Regions from separate parts of the Exiguobacterium sp. s26 genome, predicted to be linked through region 2. Evidence: riboswitches for the same ligand, from Rfam matches in the RefSeq annotation. Region 2 holds a riboswitch; each other region holds the start of a gene.
The links. Region 2 has a riboswitch for S-adenosylmethionine ahead of KNP82_RS06460 (aminotransferase class I/II-fold pyridoxal phosphate-dependent enzyme). Riboswitches for the same ligand answer to the same signal wherever they lie in the genome.
Positions count from the first base shown of each region.

Region 1: it holds a riboswitch for S-adenosylmethionine, as region 2 does, so the genes downstream of both, KNP82_RS08150 (2,3-diketo-5-methylthiopentyl-1-phosphate enolase) here and KNP82_RS06460 (aminotransferase class I/II-fold pyridoxal phosphate-dependent enzyme) in region 2, are expected to answer to the same signal.
Region 3: it holds a riboswitch for S-adenosylmethionine, as region 2 does, so the genes downstream of both, KNP82_RS01670 (LVIVD repeat-containing protein) here and KNP82_RS06460 (aminotransferase class I/II-fold pyridoxal phosphate-dependent enzyme) in region 2, are expected to answer to the same signal.

Region 1 covers NZ_JACSLS010000004.1:208,501-212,692, reverse strand. The annotation lists gene KNP82_RS08155 (2-hydroxy-3-keto-5-methylthiopentenyl-1-phosphate phosphatase) at 1-542, opposite strand, end outside; gene KNP82_RS08150 (2,3-diketo-5-methylthiopentyl-1-phosphate enolase) at 539-1,696, opposite strand; SAM riboswitch class I at 1,766-1,867, opposite strand; SAM riboswitch class I at 2,073-2,175, shown strand; gene mtnK (S-methyl-5-thioribose kinase) at 2,257-3,408, shown strand; gene mtnA (S-methyl-5-thioribose-1-phosphate isomerase) at 3,405-4,192, shown strand, end outside.
Region 2 covers NZ_JACSLS010000003.1:325,164-329,355, reverse strand. The annotation lists gene KNP82_RS06465 (iron-containing alcohol dehydrogenase family protein) at 1-1,011, opposite strand, end outside; gene KNP82_RS06460 (aminotransferase class I/II-fold pyridoxal phosphate-dependent enzyme) at 1,008-2,183, opposite strand; SAM riboswitch class I at 2,261-2,361, opposite strand; gene KNP82_RS06455 (AI-2E family transporter) at 2,535-3,635, shown strand; gene KNP82_RS06450 (MDR family MFS transporter) at 3,901-4,192, shown strand, end outside.
Region 3 covers NZ_JACSLS010000001.1:333,579-337,770, forward strand. The annotation lists gene sufB (Fe-S cluster assembly protein SufB) at 1-1,264, shown strand, start outside; gene KNP82_RS01665 (YciI family protein) at 1,399-1,773, shown strand; SAM riboswitch class I at 1,864-1,978, shown strand; gene KNP82_RS01670 (LVIVD repeat-containing protein) at 2,090-3,472, shown strand; gene KNP82_RS01675 (hypothetical protein) at 3,542-3,895, shown strand; gene KNP82_RS15650 (DUF6678 family protein) at 4,020-4,192, shown strand, end outside.

The DNA.
Region 1 (4,192 bases), on a different contig from region 2:
ACGAAGTCGGCACGCTTCGCGACCTCGAAGTCGGTCACTGAGTCGCCGATGACGATCAAGCGGTCGGCGGGATTGACGATGCGACGAGCGAGCGTCGGCTTGCAACAGCCGCAATCGTTCGTACATTGTTCATCGCAAGCGTGTGGCCAAGCGACGGTTACCGTCTCAGCGGAGAAGTCGGCGACGTTGCAGTAGATATGCTCGGGGGCGACATGCCCGTCCAAGACCGGCTGCACGAAGAAGTCCATCCCGCCGCTGACGACGTCAAACTTCCAGCCATGGGCCCGAACTTCTTCTAAAAATGCCGGGAACCCTTGGCGGAGCGTGATGCGCTCCAACAAATAATCACGGTAGGCCGGGGCATCTGCGCTCGGCAATAGTTGAAACAGTTGACCGACACCGGAGCGAATCGAAATCCGTTGCTCGAGGACCGCATCTTTCAACTCGACCCAAGCCGGCGGGGCGAACGCCTTCATCAACGCGATAATATTGTCTTCCGCCGTGATCGTCCCGTCGAAGTCGCAGAGGATATGGACCGTCATCGTGACGCCCACGCCTTCAACGCGGTATCGAGCTCGTCCGTCTGTCCTTCGGTTTGGCCGAGAACGTGAGCGATCGCTTGTCGGAAAGCACGAGCCCCGGCGGCTGCGCCGTCCGGGTGTCCGTGAATGCCACCGCCGGCGTTGATGACGACATCCGTCCCGAAATCACGAATGATATCGGCGACGAGTCCTGGATGAATCCCGGCTGACGGGACCGGTAAAATCGGTTTCGACCAATGCGGTTCGGCGCTCTGGTCACGAATCGTGAACGCCTCGTCACGCGGTGTCGCGAGGGAGCCGTACGGAGACGGGAAGAGCGTTAAATCGGCCCCGGCGAGGCGTGGGAGTTTACCGAGTAAGAGCGAATGACTGATTGATCCGGTCAAGGCGCCGGCAAAGGCCGGATGTGCCAAGATGGGGACGCGTATGTCTGAATCGTTCGCAAGTTCGCGCAGTGCGTCGAGACCGTACGTATAGACGTTGAACAGGAGCGCTGTCGCACCTGCCTCGATGAGACGGAGCGCCTGGTCACGTAGACCGAACACGGGGCCGCTCAGCGTGATGGCGTAGAGGACACGTTTCCCGGTCGCCTCGAAGTGGGCTTGAATGACGTCCGCTCCGATCCGGGCCCGTTCGAGCGATGGGGTGAGCGGGTTGTCGTATAAAATCTCGTCGTCTTTGACGATATCGATGCCTCCGGCGAACTGATCGCGGAGTTGCTGCTCGAGAAACGCGAGGTCACGGCCGATGACACCTTTGAAGATGCTCATGACGAGCGGGCGATCATGAACACCGAGTAACTCGCGAATTCCAGTGACCCCGAACTTGGCGCCTTTGAAATGAGGGGCGAGCGTCTCGGGCAACGTCAAATCGATTAACCGAATCGAATCGTCGAGGGACAGTTTCCCGAACGTCGTCGTCAAGATGGATGAAAAGTCAGGGCTGACATTATGTAACGGGTAGCGGATTGTGAAGCGGCTCGTCGTATCCGTATGTATGGTCGACACGACCTCACCGCGATACGCCTGTAACTGCTCTTGCTCTAAGTGAGGCAGCTCCGTCCAAGTACCGACCGTCAGCTCGAGGGCGATTTTGTCGGCGACGGTCGCGACCGCGTCCGTTCGTTTGATTTCATATGTGGCAGTGATACTCATATGGTTCCTCCTTCCAGGCAAACAAAAAATGACCCCATGCCGAGGCAAGAGGTCATCATAAAAAATGAACTCTTATCTCTCAGCTTTCGCTGCAAGAATTAGCACCGTGCCATCTCTGGTCGGTTGCTGCGACATCATCGGGCTCGTCCCTCCGTCTGCTCTTGATAAGAATGTGATTTGAAGTTGTGAAATTTAATTGAATTTTTGCACAGAATCATCATGTCGTCAATTCCTTTTTTTCCAAAAAAAATATTTTGGGAAGTTGTTTCCATATATGCACAAAAAAAGACGGAGTTGCGTCGAGAAAATGACGTTGACAATCGTGACGTCGAGTCCGTAATATTCATCACATAAGTTCACCGAATCGAATAACACACTCTTATCGCGAGTTGGCAGAGGGAATTGGCCCGATGACGCCGCAGCAACCGACCACTAGGCACGGTGCTACATCCACCAGACGAATGTCTGACAGATGAGAGGAACAACCATTTTGGCTGTGCCTCTTTCTCGCGGAGAAAGGGGCTTTTTTTGTGGGCAACGTACAGGAAGGGGAAAACATCATGTCATATCAACCATTTACAGAACAGACCGTCGTCGAGCACGTCCGTCAATTAGGATACTTGCAAGAAGGAATCGCCGAGTGCGAGGAGATCGGGGACGGCAACTTGAATCTCGTGTTTCGGATTCGCCAAGGCGAACAGCGCCTGATCGTCAAACAAGCGCTCCCATACGCCAAAGTCGTCGGTGAGAGCTGGCCGCTCACGCTCGAGCGGGCATGGATTGAACAGTTGGCACTCCGTGAGTTTGCGACTGTCGCGCCTCGGTTCGTCCCGGCTGTCCTTGGCAGCGACCGGACACTCGCTTACACGATTATAGAAGATCTATCTGATTATGAGATTGTCCGCACCGGCTATTTGAACGGGGAGAGCTACCCGGAACTCGCCCGTCATGTCGGTGAATTTTTGGGCGAGACGCTGTTTGCGACGTCGGATTACGCAGCTGGACCGATCGCGAAGAAGCGGATTGAACGTGACTATTACAACCCGGAACTGTGTGACATCACCGAGAAGCTCATCTTCACCGATCCGTTCAAAGACGCGGAGTCGAACAACATCGAGACGGCGCTGCGAGCAGATGTCGAACGCCTTTGGCAAGACCAGGCGCTCAAGGTCGAGGTGACGAAATTGAAAGTCGGGTTTGTCACGAAACATGAGGCACTCCTGCATGGAGACTTACATACGGGCAGCATCTTCGCGACTCAACAAGAGACGAAAATCATCGATCCAGAGTTCGCATTTTACGGACCGTTCGGCTTCGACCTCGGCCAAATCATCGCCCATTTGACGCTGTCGACGTTCCATGACCCGCTCAAACGCTTCGAGCGTTTCACGGACGTCTTGACGGTGTGGGAGACGTTCGAGAAGACGTTTCGGGCTAATTTTGAGCGCGCCGTCGAGCCATTCAATACGGATGGTTTCGTCGACGAGTTGTTGCGGACGGTCTTCAGCGACACGATTGGCTACGCCGGTTGCGAACTCATTCGCCGTGCCGTCGGACTGGCCGGTGTCGCCGATCTCGAGACATTGCCGGAAGCGACGCGGCTCGAACGAAAACGTGACGCGCTCGCCCTCGGGACAGCGCTCATTAAAGAACGCCACAGCGTCGAATCGATTGACGACTTGGTGACACTCCTGTCGGGGGTGCGCGTATGACGGTCCAAAACATCCGTTTCCATTCACAGACAGACGAACTCATCGTATTGGACCAGACGTTGTTGCCGCATGAAGAGCGTTACGTGACAATCGAGACGCTTGAACAGGCCGAACATGCCATCGAGACGCTCCAAGTCCGCGGCGCACCGGCCATCGCTTACTTCGGGGCGTTCGTCCTCGCCAAAGAAGCGGGACGGTTAGTCGATGACCCGGACTTCACGCGTCGGCTCGACCTCGTCGGACGCCGCTTGATTGCGACCCGGCCGACAGCGGTCAATCTGCAAAACGTGATTGAATCGCTCCTTGATTTAAATGTCGGGGATGATTTTGAGGCGATTGCCGAGGAAATCAAACGCCGCGCCATCGCTTTGTACGACCGGGACGTCGATACGTACCGGGCCATCGGCGAGCATGCACTGACGGTGTTGCCGGCCGGGGGGAACGTGTTAACGATTTGCAACGCCGGTGCCATCGCGACATCGCGTTACGGTACGGCGCTCGCACCGTTTTACGTCGGAAAAGAACGAGGTGTATCCTTCAACGTCTTCGCCTGTGAGACGCGACCGCTCCTGCAAGGGGCACGCCTCACTGTCTGGGAGCTCGATCGGGCCGATATCGACGTGACGCTCATCACGGACAATATGGCGGCTTGGACGATTCAGTCGAAACGAGTCGACGCCATCATCGTCGGAGCCGACCGCATCACACGGACGGGGCACGTCGCCAATAAAATCGGCACGTTGCAACTCGCCGTCCTCGCCAAACATTACGGCATTCCGTTCTA
Region 2 (4,192 bases):
GTAAATAGATAATTGTAAATTTTCAAAAATTATTTTCAAAAAGTCTTTATCGAGCGGTTCCGGCAACTGTTGCAGCTCGGTCTCCGTCATGACGGAGTCGACGAGGACCGGGATATGCTCAAATCCGACCCCGAGCGTCTCGAGCGTCGTCGGGGCACCGAACCGTTTCAACCAAGCTTCCAAATACGGAGCATCGGCCGAGCGCCGCAAGCGCTCTTGGATGATCAGGCCGAAGCCGACCTTGTCTCCGTGCAAGAATGAGTGGGTCGACTCGAAGCGGCTGAGCGCATTATGGACCGCATGGCCCACGGCGACGCGTGTCCCGGCGTCACCAAATCCACCGACGGCGCCGCCGATGGCGAGCACGTGATCGACCGCGAAGCGGACGTCGTCACTATACGACTCAAAAGCGTGCTCGCTCAATTCAAGTTCGACGAGACGCCCGCACTGCTCGGCCAAGACGAGTCCGGTGTTGACGCCGGCGTCAGCTGAGCTGTCACCACTCAAATAACGGGCCTCGTAAAACTTCGCGACCGTGTCGATGACACCTGCCCGAAAGTATTCATATGGTGAGCGCGAGATGACCCGTGAGTCAACGATGACCCGTTCGATGACGACGCGGAACATGTCGTAGCGGTCGTAGCTCCCGTCCTCCTGATAGACGACGCTGAGCGGTGTGAACGCCGCACAGTTCGAGGCGAGCGTTGGGACGACGATGAGCGGGACGTTCCGTTGATAGGCGACGAGTTTGGCCGTATCGACGAGCTTGCCACCTCCGACGGCGATTAACACGTCGGCGTCCAACGGTTTGAGCCGTTTGACTTCCGAGTCCGTGCACTCCCCGCTGAACCTTGTTGCCGGATAGTCCGCGATGGCCGGAAAGATGGCTCGGACGACGTCATACCCTTTCTGACCGTGCAGGACGTGGGCACGGCGGCCGTCGACTAAGTCATCAAGACGGTCGAGCGCGTCATCGGCGTGGTCATATTCAAGGACGGCCTGACGAATCATGCGCGCACCTCCTCATAGGCGGCAAACAACCGCTCGATTCGTTCGACGGCCTCGTCAATCTTCGGTTCCGGTGAGACGAGGCCGAAGCGGACGTATCCGTTCCCTTCCGAACCGAAGAAATAGCCCGGGGTGACGGCGACACCGGCTTCATGCAGCAGTTTCCGCGAGAACGACTTGGCATCACCCTCAGGCACTTTCGCCCAGACGAAGAACGAGCCTTCCGGCGGTTCGACGGCCCAGCCGGCCCGGTTCAACCCGTCGATCAGGCGATCACGCCGTGCCTCGTACAGTCGTGCCAAGTCATCGCGAATGGTACGGGGCGCCTCGAGCGCAGCGACAGCCGCCGCCTGGATGGCCGAGAACACGCTGACGTGGACGTGGTCCTGATACGTGTTGATCGCCTCGATGATGTCCGCGTTCCCGACAGCAAAGGCGACGCGCCAACCGGACATGTTGAACGCTTTCGACATCGTATATACCTCGATGCCGACTTTTTTCGCCCCTTCCGCCTGCAGAAAGCTAGGCGGGACATGGCCATCGAATCCGATGCTGCCATATGCGAAATCGTGGACGACCATCAAGTCCCGCTCCCGGGCGAAACGGACGGTATCGTCAAAGAAAGCGGGTGAGGCGACGGCTCCGGTCGGATTGCTCGGGTAGTTCAAATACATGAGTCTTGCATCTTGCGTATCGAGCGTCTCATAGTCCGGCAAGAAGCCGTTCTCTTCCCGGAGGACGAGGTCACGGACGACGGCACCGGCGAGGCGTGCCCCCGAGATGTAATCAGGATAGCCGGGATTCGGTAGCAAAATTCCGTCGCCAGGTTCGAGTACGCATTGCGGCAACGTGATGAGACCAGATTTTGAGCCGATGAGAATCGCTACTTCTGTCTCGGGATCAAGTTCGACTCCATACTCATTCAAATAGAACGTCGCCACTGCTTGCTTCAGGCGGGCCTGACCGCGGAACGGACCGTATTGATGGGTCGAGGCGTCGAGGAGCGCCGTCTGAAGCGCGTCACAGATTGGCTCAGGCGTAGGCAGGTCAGGCGTCCCTTGTCCGAGTCGGATGATGTCGCGGCCGGCTTGTTCGAGTTCGGCCACCTCGTTCGCGAGTCCGACGAAATGTTGAGGTGGTAACGTTTTAAGTAGATGTGAGCGTCTGTCAGTCATGAATAGTCCTCCTATGCAAAAAACACCCCTTTCCGCGGAAAGGGGTGTCGAGATACGGACGTATTCAAACAACCACCTTTCCATCTCTCAAGGTCACCTTGCTGGAATTAGCACAGTATTGAATCAATCTGTTGCTGAAGCTTCATCGGGCCAGTCCCTCCGCTTCTCTTGATAGAAAGTGTTTTATATGCGATTTGTCTTTTTGTAATATGTCACTTAGTTAACCAAACGTTACCAATCTTGTCAATCCTTTTTTGAAAATGAGCATGTCCTCTTGAATCCCGATAAAAAAACGTTCATAGTGAAAGTGAACGTTATTCTACAAAATTTAAAACATGAGGGGATGGACCTTTGGAATTAAACCGTCAATTGATTTGGAAGTTGAGCGTGATCGGCCTGATCCTGCTCGTGCTCTGGAAAGTCATCAGCGAACCGGATACGATTTCGCAGATGATGCATTATACGTTCCAGTTGCTGACGCCGATTATTATGGGAATCGCCATCGCGCTGCTCCTGAATACCGTCCTGTCCTATATAGAAGAACGGTTTCAACTAAAACGATATCAAGGCTTGCTGATCGTCTATATCATCTTTATCGGGATTCTCGTCATATCTGCGGTGACGCTGTTCCCACGCATTTATTCGAGCCTCGCCTCGCTCATCGAGGAACTCCCGTCCTATATCCGGCAAATCGACGGGTATCTGTCACAGTTGAACACGTATTTGAAAGAGTATAACGCGACAGTCGCCCAGGCCATCGATTTCAGCCGGTTCGAGGAGCGCTACTCGGGCTGGGTCGAGACGGCCGTCTTGTCGTCGGTCAGCTACGTGTCGAGCTTCACGATGACGCTCATTAACTTCTTGATTGGGATCGTCATCTCGATTTATCTTTTAAAAGACAAAGAGATTTTTGCCCGCATGTTCAAGCGGCTGTTGTATGCGATGTTCCCGGTCGCGTCAGCCAAGACGACGATCGACATCTTCCAAGAGATGGATTACATCTTTAAACGCTATATCATCGGGAAGTCGCTCGACTGCCTCATCATCGGGGTGCTGGCCGTCGCCGGTCTGTTGATTATCGGGGCGCCATACGCGCTTCTCCTCGGCGTCATCGTCGGTGTCTTGAACTTCATCCCGTACGTCGGGCCGCTGCTCGGGATGATCCCGGCGTTCATCATCACCTACTTCTATGACCCGTTCACGGCGCTCATCGTCCTCTTGTTCATCTTCTTGTTGCAACAATTCGACGGACTCTGGCTCGGGCCGAAGATTCTCGGCGACAGCGTCGGCATCACGCCGTTCTGGGTCATCACGTCGATCATCATCGGCGGCAGCCTGTTCGGCCTCGTCGGGATGTTCATCAGCGTGCCGGTCACGGCGATGATTCAAGTCGTGTTCTCGCGCTTGATCGACTACCGGCTCAGTCGCAAGAACTTGAATGAATTGTTATGACACATTGACGATTTAGGTTGACACATTTCACAGAAATATCATAATCTTGAAGAGAAGACAGTCCAATGCAGAAAGGAGAGGTACCGATGTCAGTCATTCAACGCTCGCACGTCCAAGTCCATATTGACCGGCAGGCGCCTCTCCGTGATTTGAATCCGTGACGTTCGCCCGCCTTCCGAGGCATGTCTAAGATCGTAGGGACGCGTATGCCTTTGTGCATGCTGCGTCCCTTTTTACATTCCAATAATTAAAGCAGGTGAACCTAATGATTCAATCACTCAAACGACTCGACCGCAATATTTGGATCCGCTTCCTCGGGGAGACGATCACCGGCGTCATGATGTTCATGATCGCGCCGTTCCTTGTCCTCTATTACAGCGACAAGCTCGACAGTTATATCCAGGTCGGTGTCATCATGGCGACCGGTCCGATCATGGCCCTCATCGGTTCGGTCGTCGGCGGACGGCTCGCAGATTTGTATGGCCGTAAACCGATCATGATGATCGCCATCCTCGGCGACGCGCTCGCGCTCGTAGGTTTCGCGTTCGCCGAGACGT
Region 3 (4,192 bases), on a different contig from region 2:
ATGGATGCTCGAGTTCCGCTTGAAATCACTCGAACAGTTCCGCAAAATGCCGATGCCGACATGGGGCGGCGATCTCACGGCACTCGATTTCGATGAGATCACGTATTATGTCAAACCGTCTGAAAAGACAGAGCACTCGTGGGACGAGGTTCCTGAAGAAATCAAACGTACGTTTGACAAGCTCGGAATCCCAGAAGCGGAGCAAAAATACTTGGCAGGCGTCTCGGCTCAGTATGAGTCTGAGGTTGTCTATCACAGCATGCAAGAAGACTTTGAAGCGAAAGGTGTCATCTTCAAAGATACAGACACGGCGCTCAAAGAAAACGAAGACCTCTTCCGTGAGTACTTCGGAAAATTGATTCCGCCGACGGACAACAAGTTCTCGGCGCTCAACTCGGCTGTATGGTCAGGTGGCTCGTTCATCTACGTACCAAAAGGCGTGAAGCTCGAGCAACCGCTCCAAGCTTACTTCCGCATCAACTCGGAGAATATGGGTCAGTTCGAGCGGACGCTTATCATCGTCGACGAGGGCGCTTCTGTCCATTACGTCGAAGGATGTACAGCACCGGTCTACACGACGAACTCACTCCACTCAGCGGTCGTTGAGATTTTCGTCAACAAAGACGCATATTGCCGCTATACGACGATCCAGAACTGGGCGAACAACGTCTACAACTTGGTCACGAAGCGTGCTGTCTGTGAAGCGGGTGGATCGATGGAATGGATCGATGGCAACATCGGTTCGAAACTCACGATGAAATACCCGGCCGTCATCTTGAAAGGTGAAGGCTCACGCGGTATGACGCTCTCAATCGCTCTCGGCGGTAAAGGGCAGCACCAAGACGCGGGCGCGAAAATGATTCACCTCGCACCGAACACGTCGTCGTCAATCGTCTCGAAGTCGATTTCGAAACAAGGCGGAAAAGTCTCGTATCGCGGAATCGTCCACTTCGGTCGTAAAGCGAAAGGTGCACGTTCGAACATCGAATGTGACACACTCATCATGGATAACGAGTCGACGTCGGACACGATCCCGTACAACGAGATCTTGAACGACCAAGTCTCACTCGAGCACGAAGCGAAAGTCTCTAAAGTGTCAGAAGAGCAACTCTTCTACCTCATGAGCCGTGGAATCTCGGAAGAAGAAGCGACTGAGATGATCGTCATGGGCTTCATCGAGCCGTTCACGAAAGAATTGCCAATGGAATATGCCGTCGAAATGAACCGTCTCATCAAGTTTGAGATGGAAGGATCGATTGGATAATCCTGAATAGATGAGGAAAGACGGTTGACATGATTTCATGTCGACCGTCTTTTTGTGTAGGCAATGCCTGTAAACAGGGAATAGGGAATGGGATAAGATGATGCATGACTGTAGATTCGAGAGGAGAAGATCACATGATGTTCTTGGTAACGGGATATTTCAACGCTGACAAAATGAACGAAAAGACCGACCTAGAAATCGATCAAATCATGGCGACGTGTGAACCATACTTACAGGAGCTATATGCAAGTGAACAAGTGTTGTTGGACATGGGGCTTGAAGCGAGCATGAAGCAACTCAAGCGGGAGTCACAGGAGATTTCGATTACGGATGGGCCTGTTACGGCATCGAAGGAAGTCATGGGAAGTGCGTTCGTGATTGAAGCGGTGGATATGGAGGACGCGGTCAGAATCGCTTCCATCCATCCGACGACCCAAGTGCCCGAAGCGGAAGCGTTAGGGTGGAGGCTCGAGATTCGGCCGGTTCACTATTATCGGGAGCGAGAGTGAATGAAAACTTCACCTGTAAAGATTATGCAGAAAAATATATTGACATTCCATGGAAACGTCGTCATAATACAAAGTAATTTGATATGAATACTCTTATTAAGAGCAGGTGGAGGGAATTAGCCCTATGAAGCCCGGCAACCATCCGTACTGAATCGCCAGTACGGAAACGGTGCTAAATCTAACAGCGAACGCTGAGAGATGAGAGGAAATCGGAATTTTTAGGAATCCTTCTGTCTCGTTTATGAGTTCAGAAGGATTTTTTTGTATTCTGCCTCTAACAGAGTTTCTATCAAAAAAATATAAGGGGGAATTTATTTTGAAAGGAAAATTCTTATTAAGTGCAGCGCTCGTCACAGGGTTAACGGTCTCGTCAGCTTTACCGGTTACATATGCGCATGACGAGCTTGGGGACATCATCATTGAGAAAGGGGAGCGCAATTCGGATGAAATCAGTTCGGTTCCCGTGACGGAAGGAAGCAAGAACGTCAAGTATCTACATGAGACGGCAGCAGTATCATTAAAGGAAATCCGAGAAGGCGTAAAAAATAGTACGGCCGACGTGTACGCCCATAAAGGGTTCGCATACACAGGAACAAATACTGCCGGTGGAGGAAACGGCGGGGTTCGCGTGTTTGACTTGAAAGATCCATCCAACCCGAAAGAAGTCGCTGTATTCGCCGACCAAGACATTCCTGGGACTTGGCAGGAAAAAGTAATCGTGAAGACGGTGAACACAAAATCGTTCAAAGGAGATTTGGCGGTTGTATCGGCACAACAACTCGACTCTAAAAATCCGAATTCTAAAGGTGGATTCCTGATTTATGATGTGACGAACCCGTATGAGCCGAAGAAGTTGGGTTTCTATGAAGTGACGAAGAAAACGAGAGGCACACATGAGCTTTACTTGACGACACAAGGGGACCGGGTATTGGTCCTTGCCTCGAACCCTTACGCGGACTACTATTCACACGGTAAAGAGAAGGACTTCCAACTCGTCGATGTCACCAACCCGGCGGAACCGAAGAAGCTATATGAGTTCGATCCACGCTCATTAGCAGAAGTCGATGAAAGCTTTGACGGATACAACTGGAACGCACCAGATGGCAAGAAGAGACCGGTCTTCAATCATAGCGCCTATGCGGATGAGAACGGGAAAACAGCGTTTCTCTCGTTCTGGGATCTTGGAACGATCATCTTGGATATTTCAGACCCAGATAACGTGACATACGAAGGACGCACAGCGTTCGCATCGGATCAACAAGGCTCGGCGCACTCGGCGGCACTTGCAAAAGGCGGCACGGTACTCGTTGAAACAAGAGAAGTGTATGCACCGGTTAAATCAGGCTACGAACAAGCTTACGGATACACACGGATCTTCGACATTAAAAACAAAACGAATCCAAAACTATTGAGCGAATTCAAGACGGATTTGACAGAAGACATCTCTGAGAATCCGGCTGAACAAGTGACGTTCGGTAAAACGGTACACGATCCAAAAGTACATGGGAACACGTTGTACTTGTCTCACTATGCGGGCGGGGTTCGAACTGTTGATATTTCGAATCCAAGTCACCCGGTACAAATCGGAAAATACGTGCCGGCCGATGCGAATATCTGGGGCGTGTACGTCGATCAAAACTATGTGCTCGCGTCTGACATGGGTACAGGGTTGAAAGTGCTCCAAAAAACCAACAAGTAATGCCATCTCGACAACCAGCGAAGCTCGACTTCGCTGGTTTTTTGTATAATGAAACGAGGGGGCGATGTCGTGACCAATCGATTTTTATTAGAGAGTCGAGAACTGGAGACGTTCATGTCTCAAATGTTTGTGATTTGTCCACAATGTGGGGGCCGAGCGGACGTTTTGGAGAAGATTAATGAGGTACGCCTGAGCTGTTTCCATTGCGGTCATCTGCAAATGAAGCAAAACGGTACAAAATATATCGGTGGAGCTATCGATGTTCATTTCGGATTGCCGCTCTATCTACAAACAGGTTGTTGTGGTCATGTACTATGGGCTTACAACCAAGAGCACCTCGGCTACATGAAGCGTTATATCGAGGCGATGATACGGACAAGCGACAGGGCGAATCGCAGTATTGAGAGTCGCTTGCCTAAGTAAATGAAGAAAAAGCAGAATCGGGATGAAGTATTACGAGCGATTGTAAAATTAGAACAAATACGGTAGAGGTGAATTGGGTGGACCGACGAAAAGAACTGCATGAAATCGAGCTCTATCAGAAGCATTGTGTTATGCGCTCCCGTATCAAATCAAATACTTAGGAGAAGATACGTTATTTCCAAGTGAGTCGTTGTCTGAGTACGAATTGTTATGGGGAGAGTGGGAAGACATTTGGATAGAGTCTTCTCTACAATCAATCGAATGGATTCGATTGCGACCAAAGGTGTTAGTCTACAA